2 regions of the Gracilibacillus sp. Marseille-QA3620 genome follow, and region 1 is predicted to be linked to the other one. Evidence: a T-box and tRNA genes for the amino acid it is inferred to sense, from the RefSeq annotation. Region 1 holds a T-box; the other holds one or more tRNA genes.
What was found. The T-box of region 1 lies ahead of tyrS (tyrosine--tRNA ligase). A T-box ahead of a tRNA ligase gene usually reads a tRNA of that ligase, here a tRNA-Tyr.
Positions count from the first base shown of each region.

Region 2: it has a tRNA-Tyr gene. The T-box ahead of tyrS (tyrosine--tRNA ligase) is inferred to sense a tRNA for this amino acid. The anticodon was not compared.

Region 1 is NZ_CM143102.1:3,409,386-3,415,820, reverse strand. It holds gene ACY8DX_RS17140 (transglycosylase domain-containing protein) at 1-1,858, opposite strand, end outside; T-box leader at 2,012-2,253, shown strand; gene tyrS (tyrosine--tRNA ligase) at 2,374-3,636, shown strand; gene rpsD (30S ribosomal protein S4) at 3,737-4,339, opposite strand; gene ACY8DX_RS17125 (GAF domain-containing protein) at 4,994-5,479, opposite strand; gene refZ (forespore capture DNA-binding protein RefZ) at 5,640-6,284, shown strand; gene hisJ (histidinol-phosphatase HisJ) at 6,274-6,435, opposite strand, start outside.
Region 2 is NZ_CM143102.1:161,709-168,143, reverse strand. It holds gene cdaA (diadenylate cyclase CdaA) at 1-368, opposite strand, end outside; gene ACY8DX_RS00965 (zf-HC2 domain-containing protein) at 545-1,147, opposite strand; gene sigW (RNA polymerase sigma factor SigW) at 1,162-1,734, opposite strand; gene ACY8DX_RS00955 (aspartyl-phosphate phosphatase Spo0E family protein) at 1,889-2,059, shown strand; tRNA gene ACY8DX_RS00950 (tRNA-Gly) at 2,708-2,782, opposite strand; tRNA gene ACY8DX_RS00945 (tRNA-Lys) at 2,787-2,859, opposite strand; tRNA gene ACY8DX_RS00940 (tRNA-Gln) at 2,866-2,940, opposite strand; tRNA gene ACY8DX_RS00935 (tRNA-Tyr) at 2,995-3,078, opposite strand; tRNA gene ACY8DX_RS00930 (tRNA-Thr) at 3,090-3,162, opposite strand; tRNA gene ACY8DX_RS00925 (tRNA-Val) at 3,245-3,320, opposite strand; tRNA gene ACY8DX_RS00920 (tRNA-Glu) at 3,331-3,405, opposite strand; tRNA gene ACY8DX_RS00915 (tRNA-Thr) at 3,433-3,505, opposite strand; tRNA gene ACY8DX_RS00910 (tRNA-Asn) at 3,522-3,596, opposite strand; rRNA gene rrf (5S ribosomal RNA) at 3,613-3,729, opposite strand; rRNA gene ACY8DX_RS00900 (23S ribosomal RNA) at 3,798-6,435, opposite strand, start outside.

The sequences.
Region 1 (6,435 bases):
CATCCCGCATCATGTCTAGTGTCAGATAGGCCGTTTGAGGACTGAATACTTTCTTTGCCTTTGACTTATGCTCGAAGATGATATTTCCATCGTTATCTTCGATTTTCTCAATCATATACGCGTCTACGAATTCGCCGCCGTTGGCGAATGTGGCAAATGCATTGGTGTTTTCCTCAACTGTGACTCCTCTTTCAAGGGCTCCAAGGGAAGTTGATAGATTAGTATAATCAGCTTCAATCAATGAACTGAAGCCCATTTTTTTCAGGTATTCTGCCGGTCGGCGATTCAATATTTCCTTATATTGCAGCACGGCCGGAATATTGTAGGACCTTTTCAAGGCTTCCCTTGCTGTCGTCAGCCCTGTAATCCCGCCGCCAGCATAGTTCCCAGGTTTATAGCCATTGATGTTTATCGGCGCATTAATCAATGTCTTGGCAGGGTAGGAGACCCCATACTCGATGGCTGGCGCATACACCAATAATGGCTTCATTGTTGATCCGTTGGAGCGGACCGCCGCAGTCGCATGGTTCAGCTGCTCTCGCTCGAAATCACGTCCTCCGACAAAGCTTAGAATTTTGCCGGTTGAGTTCTCAATCAGAATGGCTCCTGTGTCAATCGGTTCATTGACGATTACAGTTTCCCCTGTTTCGGGGTCTGTTTTTTCCGCAGGGCGGGTTCCTTGATAATAGGAGAAATTCTTCGTGACTTTTTGCATATTGTCGTACATTTTTTTATCAATGGTTGTATGGATTTTATATCCGTTTTGCCTGATTGTTTGGTCAGCAAGATTGTAGTATTGCTGATAAAGGTCATCGTCTTCCTTTAAATCCTTTGCCTTGTATCCGTCTTTCTTGGCGAGAATAGGCATCATGATTTCAATGGCTCGTTTCTCTACCTCATACGTTAAGTAAGGATAGCGCTCTGTGGAGGAAGGCTGTCTTTTCGCTAAATGAGCCTTTACATCATATTTTAGCGCCTCATCATATTCCTTTTTCGTAATATCCCCATTATTGTACATCCGTTTCAGCACGGTTTTCATTCGGTTGAGTCCCGGGCTTATATCCTCCTTCACTTCCCCATATTGAGTGAAGGGTGTGTAGGAATAAGGGTTTTGTGGCAATCCTGCAATGAAGGCAGCCTGCGGCAGTGATAAATCTTTCGCATTAACGCCGAAAATCCCTTGTGCCGCAGTTTGAACTCCGGCAATATTTCGGCCGGATGAGTTGCGGCCAAATGGAGAGATATTCAAATAGGATTCGAGTATTTCATCCTTTTCTAGAAATTTCTCAAGGCGCATCGCCAATAAGATTTCCTTCGCTTTCCTGTCGAATGAAACCTCGTTTGTGAGGATTTGCTGCTTAATTAGCTGCTGGGTTAACGTGCTTCCTCCAGTCTGGACGGCTGAGCCAGTCACTTCTTGGAAGACAGCGCGCATTAAAGCCTTTGGTACGACACCATCATGCTTATAGAAATAGGCATCCTCTGTGGCAATCAAGGCTTTCTTCACGTGTTCAGATACATTCTCAAGCTTTACTTCCTGGCGCTCAAGGTCTGTGCGCAGCTTTCCTAAATACACATTATCAGAGAAATAGATCTCCGATGTTTCCTCGTAATTTAGCAAACTATTTTTTAATTGTTTTTCGCTGCGTACAGGCTCATCCTTTACAATGGAGGCAAAATAGCCTGCACCGACCCCACCGGCAAAAAATATGCCAATGATGGTGACGATTATAAATATAAGAACATAATTCCAGACGACTTGATATGTGATGCTTGCTTTCCGCTTGACCGTTGGCTTCGTTGCATATGAGTAGAGGGATTGGGCCCCTTTTTTAAGTTTGTTGAATATTTCTTCCAATTTTTCACACTCCTCTAAGAAATCATGTACATTATAGCATATCGTTGGAAAATCGTATAAAAGATTCTATTATTACCTGAAAGATGTCTAAAATGGGTTTGACAAGGGCAGGATAAATATGATAAAAATTTCATATCATCTATTCATTTAAAAAGCGATGCAATGACAGGAATCCAGTAGTTAATCCGTCCCTGTTTTAGAGAGCCGGTGGTTTGGTGTGAACCGGCACAAACGGTTTAATGAATTACCTCCTGTAGCAGCATTCGTGAAGGCTTTGCCCCCGAGGGCAGGCTGTGTAGCGTATGCCGGTTCCTTACCGTTATAAGGAATTAAGCGGCGGGAAAATGTGATTTATCCCGCAAGTTGGGTGGTACCGCGATTTATTCGTCCCTTCATATTTGTGAAGGGGCTTTTTTGTGTTCAATTTGCTGCACATAGTCGAAAAATGATTCATGCGGGCACATAAGAAAATGAAGAACTATGTTTAGCGTTTTTAACTAATAGGAGGAATGACAATGGATTTACTTCAGGATTTGCAATGGAGAGGCATTATTTATCAACAAACAGATGAAGAAGGCTTAAAGGAACAACTACAGAAGGAAGCAACATCTTTGTATTGTGGTGTTGACCCTACTGCAGATAGCATGCATATTGGTCACTTGCTGCCGTTCTTGACACTGCGCCGCTTCCAACAGGCTGGCCATAAGCCGATTATTCTTGTCGGCGGTGCAACCGGCATGATCGGTGACCCGAGCGGTAAAACGCAGGAGCGTCAATTGCAAACGGTTGAAGCTATTCAGCACAATGTTAAATGTCTGCAAAAGCAATTAGAGCGTATCTTTGATTTTGAAGGAGAAAACGGTGCAGTTATGACCAATAACTTTGACTGGATCGGCTCTCTTGATATGATTACCTTCCTGCGCGATTACGGGAAGCATATCGGAATCAACTATATGCTTGCAAAGGATACGATTGCTTCAAGATTAGATACAGGTATTTCTTTCACAGAATTTACGTACACCATTCTACAGGCCATTGACTTTAAGCATTTATATGAGAAGTATAATTGCAAAATTCAGCTTGGCGGGAGCGACCAATGGGGAAATATCACAACTGGATTAGACTTAATCCGCAAAACCCAAGGTGAGGGAGCGAAAGCATACGGCTTAACGATTCCGCTTGTTACGAAGTCTGATGGTACGAAATTCGGTAAAACAGAAGGCGGCGCTGTTTGGCTTGATGCAGAGAAAACAACTCCTTATGAGTTTTACCAGTTCTGGATTAACACAGCGGACCAGGATGTTGTGAACTACTTGAAGATCTTTACCTTCCTATCAAAAGAAGAAATTGAAGCGCTTGAAGCATCTGTTGAAACAGAGCCTCATTTGCGTAAAGCTCAAAAAGCATTAGCGGAAGAAATGACCCGCCTTGTACATGGGCAGGATGCGCTTGATAAAGCTATCAACATCACACAGGCATTATTCAGCGGAAATGTAAAAGAGCTAAGTGCGAATGATATTAAGCAAGGTTTCAAGGATGTGCCATCCTATGTACCGGCAGCTGACGAGGAGCTGACATTAGTCGAGCTGCTTGTTAATGCGAAAATCTCTCCATCTAAACGCCAAGCGCGTGAGGATATTACAAATGGAGCCATCAGCATTAATGGCGATAAAGTAACAGATCTTTCTTATGTAGTGTCTGCTGATGACCGGATTGAAGACCAATTCACCGTCATCCGCCGCGGTAAGAAGAAGTACACATTAATTAAATTTGCTTAATGTACAGATAAACCCAGAAGCTTAAATCAGCTCCTGGGTTTTTATGTTCAGTCTAACAAAAAAACCATCCCAAAAGGGATGGTTTTTCGTAACGGGCAGATTAACGAGAGTAGAACTCAACGATAAGTGCTTCGTTAATTTCAGCTGGAAGCTCAGAACGCTCTGGTAAACGAGTGAATGTTCCTTCAAGCTTGTCAGCATCGAATGTTAAGAAATCAGGTACGAAGTTGTTTACTTCGATTGCTTCTTTGATAACATCAAGGTTGCGAGATTTTTCGCGAACGCCGATTGTTTGGCCAGCAGTCAAACGGTAAGATGGGATGTCAACGCGACGTCCATCAACTAGGATATGACCGTGGTTTACAAGTTGGCGAGCAGCACGACGAGTACGTGCTAAACCTAAACGGTAAACAACGTTGTCAAGGCGAGATTCAAGAAGAACCATGAAGTTCTCACCGTGTTTACCTTGAAGTTTGCCAGCTCTATCAAAGATAGTGCGGAATTGGCGTTCGTTCACACCGTACATGTGACGAAGTTTTTGTTTTTCTTGCAATTGCAAACCGTATTCGGAAAGCTTTTTGCGTTGGTTAGGACCGTGTTGTCCTGGAGCGTAAGGACGCTTTTCTAGTTCTTTACCAGTACCGCTTAGGGAAATTCCTAAACGACGGGACAGTTTCCAAGATGGACCTGTATAACGAGCCATAAGTAGACTCCTCCTTGATTGTTTTTATTTTTGTAAAATAAAAACCGATGTTTACATACATTACTGCCATTTCATTTTCATGCACCTTCGCCCTAGCAGCAGCGGGTTACGAGATGCACCTCAATGACTTGAGGAATGAAATGAACGAATAAAGACGTGAACATAAGCTGCGATATTTTACACAAGGAGTATTGTATAATTTATTCATAGGGAAGTCAAGGTATTATCTTGTTATTGGAAAATGCGAACAACTAATGACGGATTATTTAGGTCGATTGTCATAGAACAAGAAGATCATGTATTTCATTAGAAAAACAGTTGAAATAGGATTAATAACTAAAAAGGACCATGCCGGCTTAAAGATAAAGGCAGACGTGGAATACGGATTGGCGTTTAGCAATTGCTTTCATGGGAAGGCTGGGACATAATTATTTCAGCCAATGATAACCCCGAATGATTTGATGATAGATTATCGTCAAATCATTCGGGTCTTTATTTGTTGTTTTCCGTGTAATAGTTAATTGTGGCTTTTTATTATTCATGACTAGTGGAAGGGAGAGAACCTATTTCCAACTGTTATTGAATAGGGAGAATAATTTACAATCATTCGTTTTTGAGGTTCATTTATTTAGTTATGTCCCAACCCCTTCTTTTTTAGAGGCTGGATTCAAGGATTGAAACGAAATGACTTAGACCTGTTTCATCTTCTTCATCAAAGCGTTCAAGATTAGGGCTGTCAATGTCAAGGACGCCGATTAAGCGGCCATCCTTCACGATTGGAAGAACAATTTCTGATTGACTGGCAGCATCGCAGGCGATATGTCCCGGGAAATCATGAACATTCGCTATGCGCAAGATTCTGCGTTCTGATGCCGCAGTGCCGCAAACGCCTCTGCCAAGAGGAATGCGAATGCAGGCCGGGAGCCCTTGGAATGGACCGAGAACCAGCATATCGCTTTCTTCCTCGTATAGGTAGAAGCCAACCCAGTTAACATCATTTAGAAACACATTTAAGAGGGCACTGGCATTGCTGAGGTTTGCCACGATATTAGGCTCCCCGGTAATTAACGCCTGTAATTGTTTGCCGACTAATTGATATTGCTCAGCTTTTGTACCGGTGTATTGTTCGACTTGAAACATCATATTTCTCCTTTCCTCCCTATATAGGGTATTGAAATCTATGCCAATCCTGTCTGTTTCATTCTTTTTGTCGAGAACTTATTGAAGGATATAGCCTCCTCAAAACAGAAGTAGTCCATAAGAGAGAATAACCTTTGTTTAGAAGGAGGGGAGTTTACGAATGGACAAGAATACTAAGACGAAAGATTCCATTATAGAAGCTGCTATCTACTTATTTTACATGAAAGGTTACTCTGCTACATCTATTCGAGATATTGCCAGGCGTGCAGGAAGCAATTCTGCTAATATTTCGTACCATTTTCAGCATAAGCAAGGCTTGCTGGAACATTGCTTTACGGACTTCTTTGAGGGGTATCTCACCGGCCTGGAGCAAATCGCGGAGCAATTGCCGCAGGTTGGTGCGAGGGAATGCCTCCTGCAGTATGCGAGCTTCTGTCTTCATTATTACCGTGAGAATTTCCTGCTTACAAGGCTGGTGCTGCGTGAGATCTCAGTCGACACAAGCTTGAACCGTGAAGTATACATGACCTATCTCTCGAAGGAAAAATTTCTCCTCAAGATGATTTTAGAGGAGGGGAGAAAAAGGAATGAGCTTCGTCCAATCTCCATCCCAATGTTTGTCACGAAACTAAAGGCCATGCTGAATGAGCCCTTTATCCATTCCCAATATTTCATGGAGGTATGGCATATATTCCCGAATGAGCCGCATTTCACGAAGGCGTATTTCACAGAAATCGAAACATTTCTGCATGAATGTCTGTTTCATACGATATACCGTGCGCCGATTGAGCTGGCTAAGGCTTGATGAAGGAATCACGAATACCCGGGTCAAGAGCATCCAGACCGCGCCCTAAATCAGACGGGTGATGCGAGTCAGAGCCGTATACGAGCGGGATGCCCATACTAGCTGCTTCCTCGAGGATGGCTGCAGGCGGATAAATATCTTCGCATAAAGG
Region 2 (6,435 bases), 1.0 Mb from region 1:
ATATAGCTTGTAGACTTCACAATGGCCTCAATCATTTGCTCATGTTCATTATCTTCAATACTCGTGGAGCGGAACCATTTGCCCCTTCCCAGCTGCTCAAGGGCTCTCCTAAGCTCAGGCTGGAAGATGATGATAATGGCGAGTACCCCCCATGTCATCGTTTGCTCCATAAGGTAACTCAGCGTATTAAGCCCAATAATCTCACTTGCAAACCGTACGCCGATGATTAAGATGATCCCTCTTAATAGCTGTACAGCCTTTGTTCCTTGTATAATTTGCAATAATTTATAAAATACCAGCCAGACCAGAAATATATCTGCGATACTGATTATATAATCTAATAAAGAAAAATTCTCTAGAAACGGCATGTCATGTCCTCCAGTCATGTCCTTTCCCATTGACGGCTTTTAATTCTTATGCCCGTCCATACATATAACTCCATTATTATAACATACTGTCGGACAAACTCTAACAGTTCAGTCTAATCTGTGTGTTCAAAAAAACAGACCTCCATCCGGAAGGTCCACCAATTTATCACGAGGTCTTATTCAATTATATTTTTCACGGTTTCTTTAATGTTATACCAAACCCATTCAAATAATTGATCAATCTCTTCTATATCTCCTGTTACCTCTCCAGCTCCGGCAAGATACTTCTCCCCGTTAATAACGGTTAGATCACCTTGGACGGTTCCTTCAACCTTAATATTGCCATTTTTGACGACCATATCTCCTTCAATCGTCTTGCCCTCTGGAACAATAACGGTCTGACCCATTACGACGATATCTGGATCCTTCGAGAAGGAAAACTGCTGTTCTTCTCCCCAATAGGAGAACATCGTTCCACCCATCAGCATGAGGAACATGGAGGCAGCAATCAAGACAGGATTTCGCTGAAGCCATCTTTTCATATTTATCTTGCGAGATTGCTTTGGCAAGCAATCCATAACCTTGTTTGTGAAGCCAGCGGGTGCTTCTATATGAGAACCTTGCAGCAAGGCAATCGTTCTGTTCAGCTCCTGAAATGTCAGCATGCACTCATCACAGTCCGCGATGTGAGCCAGGAGTATATTTGCTTTTTCCTTATCAATCTCTCCATCAAGATAATCATGGATATATTCCTCGATATCATCCGGACATTGTCTCATTATCATTCACCTCATTATAAAGATTGCATTGATTTGCGCAATGCATCTCTTCCTCTATGAATTCGCGTCTTGACTGTTCCAATCGGCAAATGGAGAATCTCGCTGATTTCCTTTAAGGAAAGCTCATCCACATACTTCAGCACAATTGCTGCTCGATACTTCTCTGGAAGCTTTTGAATCTCCAGCTGAACCCTTTCCTTCAGCTCCAGGTTCTCGAGCTCCTCCTCAGGCAGTTTCTCAGCGGAGGGAATTTGAGAATACATATCAAGCCCTTCCGTTCCAGCCACCTCAGCGTCCAAGTAGAAATCCGGCTTCTTCTTTCGAATTCGATCTATACAAAGATTCGTCGCAATCCGGTATAACCAAGTCGAGAATTTACGGTTCATCTGGAATGTATGGATATTTACGTATGCCCGAAGAAAGGCCTCCTGTGCGACGTCCTCAGCCTCATAGCGGTCTCCAAGCATGCGATAGCATAATTGGAATACCTTGTCTTTATAAAATTCAACTATATCCTCAAAGGCACGCTGGTCTCCATCACGCACTTGTTGGATTCTTTCTTTTATTAGTCCTTCCAAATTTCCCATCCTCCGCATTAGCGGCCTTTTTGCTTATATACGCCTGGCCCTAGAAAAAAGTTTCATTTATTAGCATGTTTTATAAAAATGAATAAAGAAAGTGTTTATTTTTTGAAAATTTTGGGTAAAAAAGGAATATATATGGTAAGTAAGGAGTGACGAATTGGAACTACATACATTAATGAAGGATATTGAGAAATACCGCCAACGGATGATTACATTGGCTTCTCACTCTTCAATGGTCGATTCTGATGTCATTAAGGCTAGTACTGAACTTGATTCGTTAATCAATCAGTATCAAAATCAAACAAGGTACGTATACAAAAAGCAGTAGTCCTCTATATACAGGATGCTGCTTCTTTTCATGTCCTCTAATAATCGCTCTTGCTCCATTCTCCTCAATTGTAGGCTTTGTTGCCTCATATGACAAGCAATGTATAAAATGATTTATTCTTATATTCGTACCCTTTAAAAATCGAGTAAAGGGGAAATTCACTTGAATTTCCCCTCTCACACCACCGTATGTACAGATCCGTATACGGCGGTTCAATAGCTTGAGTAAATGAGCTGGCACGTCACAGATATGTCTTCATATCCGTGACGTGCCAGCTCTTTATCTGTTAAGGAGCGGTGAAGGACGTAACTCTTGGAAATGGATAGCTTGTTGAAGCATTCGGTCGATAACGGTTGGAATGCCTAGTTTACACTTTCCTCCATTAGGTTTCGGGCAGTATTGGACTTCGTCTTGTTGTGCAGGCTCATCTGACCTAAGCCAGCCTTGTATCTAGTTTCTGTTCGTCCGTCCGGGAGTTTGCGTCCAGCTTCTTTCAGCCACTACCTCACAATAGCCGCCTTCCCTTTCGCTAACCGTTCCTATTGCCAAGCCTGTAGTGGACTTGTACCACCAAGTTTTCGCCTATGCAGGATGCACACAAAAAAACCTTAATTGCATTGCAACTAAGGTTTAACTATTATTATTCATTGGAGCGGAAGACGGGATTCGAACCCGCGACCCCCACCTTGGCAAGGTGGTGTTCTACCACTGAACTACTTCCGCAAAATGAGCCATGAAGGACTCGAACCTTCGACCCTCTGATTAAAAGTCAGATGCTCTACCGACTGAGCTAATGGCTCTCATATTGGCTGGGCTAGCAGGATTCGAACCTACGAATGACGGAGTCAAAGTCCGTTGCCTTACCACTTGGCTATAGCCCAATAAAAAGAAAAAGGGACAATCTCTTTTGTCCGTTGGATGTTTCTTATAAGAAATGGTGGAGGGGGGCAGATTCGAACTGCCGAACCCGAAGGAGCGGATTTACAGTCCGCCGCGTTTAGCCACTTCGCTACCCCTCCGTTTTAAAGAGTGCCGGCAAGAGGACTTGAACCCCCAACCTACTGATTACAAGTCAGTTGCTCTACCAATTGAGCTACACCGGCATAATATCAACGTTTCATAAGACATTTATTAGTATAAACGATATTTCGTTCACTTTCACCAAGAAATGTTTGGTAATTTTAATGGTGGAGGATGACGGGATCGAACCGCCGACCCTCTGCTTGTAAGGCAGATGCTCTCCCAGCTGAGCTAATCCTCCATATAGATAATGGTGACCCCTACGGGATTCGAACCCGTGTTACCGCCGTGAAAGGGCGGTGTCTTAACCGCTTGACCAAGGGGCCTCTTTCTTTTTCATAACTGCAATCGAGAGCTTCCAAGCGGGCTCGAACCGCTGACCTCTTCCTTACCATGGAAGTGCTCTACCTGCTGAGCTATGGAAGCACAATCGAGCAAGAAATGGCTCCGCAGGTAGGATTCGAACCTACGACCGTTCGGTTAACAGCCGAATGCTCTACCACTGAGCTACTGCGGAATAGTATAAGGTATGTGCCCGGCAACGTCCTACTCTCACAGGGGCGTGAGCCCCAACTACCATCGGCGCTGAAGAGCTTAACTTCCGTGTTCGGAATGGGAACGGGTGTGGCCTCTTCGCCATCGTTACCGGACTTATAAAAGAATGTTGAATCATTCTTTCAAAACTGGATAATGTTTGTTTGGCCTATGCGTTTTGTTCTTGGTTAAGTCCTCGAACGATTAGTATCCGTCAGCTCCATGTGTCGCCACACTTCCACCTCGGACCTATCTACCTGATCATCTTTCAGGGTTCTTACTAGCTTGCGCTATGGGAAATCTCATCTCGAGGGGGGCTTCATGCTTAGATGCTTTCAGCACTTATCCCGTCCGCACGTAGCTACCCAGCTATGCTCCTGGCGGAACAACTGGTACACCAGCGGTGCGTCCATCCCGGTCCTCTCGTACTAAGGACAGCTCCTCTCAAATTTCCTGCGCCCACGACGGATAGGGACCGAACTGTCTCACGACGTTCTGAACCCAGCTCGCGTACCGCTTTAATGGGCGAACAGCCCAACCCTTGGGACCGACTACAGCCCCAGGATGCGATGAGCCGACATCGAGGTGCCAAACCTCCCCGTCGATGTGGACTCTTGGGGGAGATAAGCCTGTTATCCCCGGGGTAGCTTTTATCCGTTGAGCGATGGCCCTTCCATGCGGAACCACCGGATCACTAAGCCCGACTTTCGTCCCTGCTCGACTTGTAGGTCTCGCAGTCAAGCTCCCTTGTGCCTTTACACTCTGCGAATGATTTCCAACCATTCTGAGGGAACCTTTGGGCGCCTCCGTTACTCTTTAGGAGGCGACCGCCCCAGTCAAACTGCCCACCTGACACTGTCTCCCACCCCGGTTCAGGGGTGCGGGTTAGAAGTTCAATACAGCGGGGGTAGTATCCCACCGACGCCTCCACCGAAGCTGGCGCTCCGGCTTCAAAGGCTCCTACCTATCCTGTACAAGCTGTACCAAAATTCAATATCAGGCTGCAGTAAAGCTCCACGGGGTCTTTCCGTCCTGTCGCGGGTAACCTGCATCTTCACAGGTACTATAATTTCACCGAGTCTCTCGTTGAGACAGTGCCCAGATCGTTACGCCTTTCGTGCGGGTCGGAACTTACCCGACAAGGAATTTCGCTACCTTAGGACCGTTATAGTTACGGCCGCCGTTTACTGGGGCTTCAATTCGCACCTTCGCTAATGCTAAGCGCTCCTCTTAACCTTCCAGCACCGGGCAGGCGTCAGCCCCTATACTTCGCCTTGCGGCTTCGCAGAGACCTGTGTTTTTGCTAAACAGTCGCCTGGGCCTTTTCACTGCGGCTCACCTGGGCTTTGACACCCTGGTGAGCACCCCTTCTCCCGAAGTTACGGGGTCATTTTGCCGAGTTCCTTAACGAGAGTTCTCTCGATCACCTTAGGATTCTCTCCTCGCCTACCTGTGTCGGTTTGCGGTACAGGCACCTTCTTCCTCGCTAGAGGCTTTTCTTGGCAGTGTGGAATCAGGAACTTCGGTACTCTAGTTCCCTCGCCATCACAGCTCAGCCTTGTGTGATGAGCGGATTTGCCTACTCATCGGCCTAACTGCTTGGACGCGCATATCCAACAGCGCGCTTACCCTATCCTACTGCGTCCCCCCATCACTCAAATGGAAGAGAGGTGGTACAGGAATATCAACCTGTTGTCCATCGCCTACGCCTTTCGGCCTCGGCTTAGGTCCTGACTAACCCTGAGCGGACGAGCCTTCCTCAGGAAACCTTAGGCATTCGGTGGAAGGGATTCTCACCCTTCTTTCGCTACTCATACCGGCATTCTCACTTCTAAGCGCTCCACATGTCCTTCCGGTCATGCTTCACAGCCCTTAGAACGCTCTCCTACCACGCATACCATACGGTATGCATCCGCAGCTTCGGTGATACGTTTAGCCCCGGTACATTTTCGGCGCAGAGTCACTCGACCAGTGAGCTATTACGCACTCTTTAAATGGTGGCTGCTTCTAAGCCAACATCCTGGTTGTCTGGGCAACTCCACATCCTTTTCCACTTAACGTATACTTTGGGACCTTAGCTGGCGGTCTGGGCTGTTTCCCTTTTGACTACGGATCTTATCACTCGCAGTCTGACTCCCGAACATAAGTCTTTGGCATTCGGAGTTTGTCTGAATTCGGTAACCCGATGAGGGCCCCTAGTCCAAACAGTGCTCTACCTCCAAGACTCTCAGTTCGAGGCTAGCCCTAAAGCTATTTCGGAGAGAACCAGCTATCTCCAGGTTCGATTGGAATTTCTCCGCTACCCACACCTCATCCCCGCACTTTTCAACGTGCGTGGGTTCGGACCTCCATCCAGTGTTACCTGGACTTCATCCTGGACATGGGTAGATCACCTGGTTTCGGGTCTACGACCACATACTCATACGCCCTATTCAGACTCGCTTTCGCTGCGGCTCCGTCTCTTCAACTTAACCTCGCATGGGATCGTAACTCGCCGGTTCATTCTACAAAAGGCACGCCATCACCCGTTAACGGGCTCTGACTACTTGTAGGCACACGGTTTCAGGATCTCTTTCACTCCCCTTCCGGGGTGCTTTTCACCTTTCCCTCACGGTACTGGTTCACTATCGGTCACTAGGGAGTATTTAGCCTTGGGAGATGGTCCTCCCGGATTCCGACGGAATTCCTCGTGTTCCGCCGTACTCAGGATCCACTCGGGAGGGAACGAAGTTTCGGTTACAGGGTTGTTACCTTCTCTGACGGACCTTTCCAGGTCGCTTCGCCTACCCCGTTCCTTTGTAACTCCACAATGAGTGTCCTAC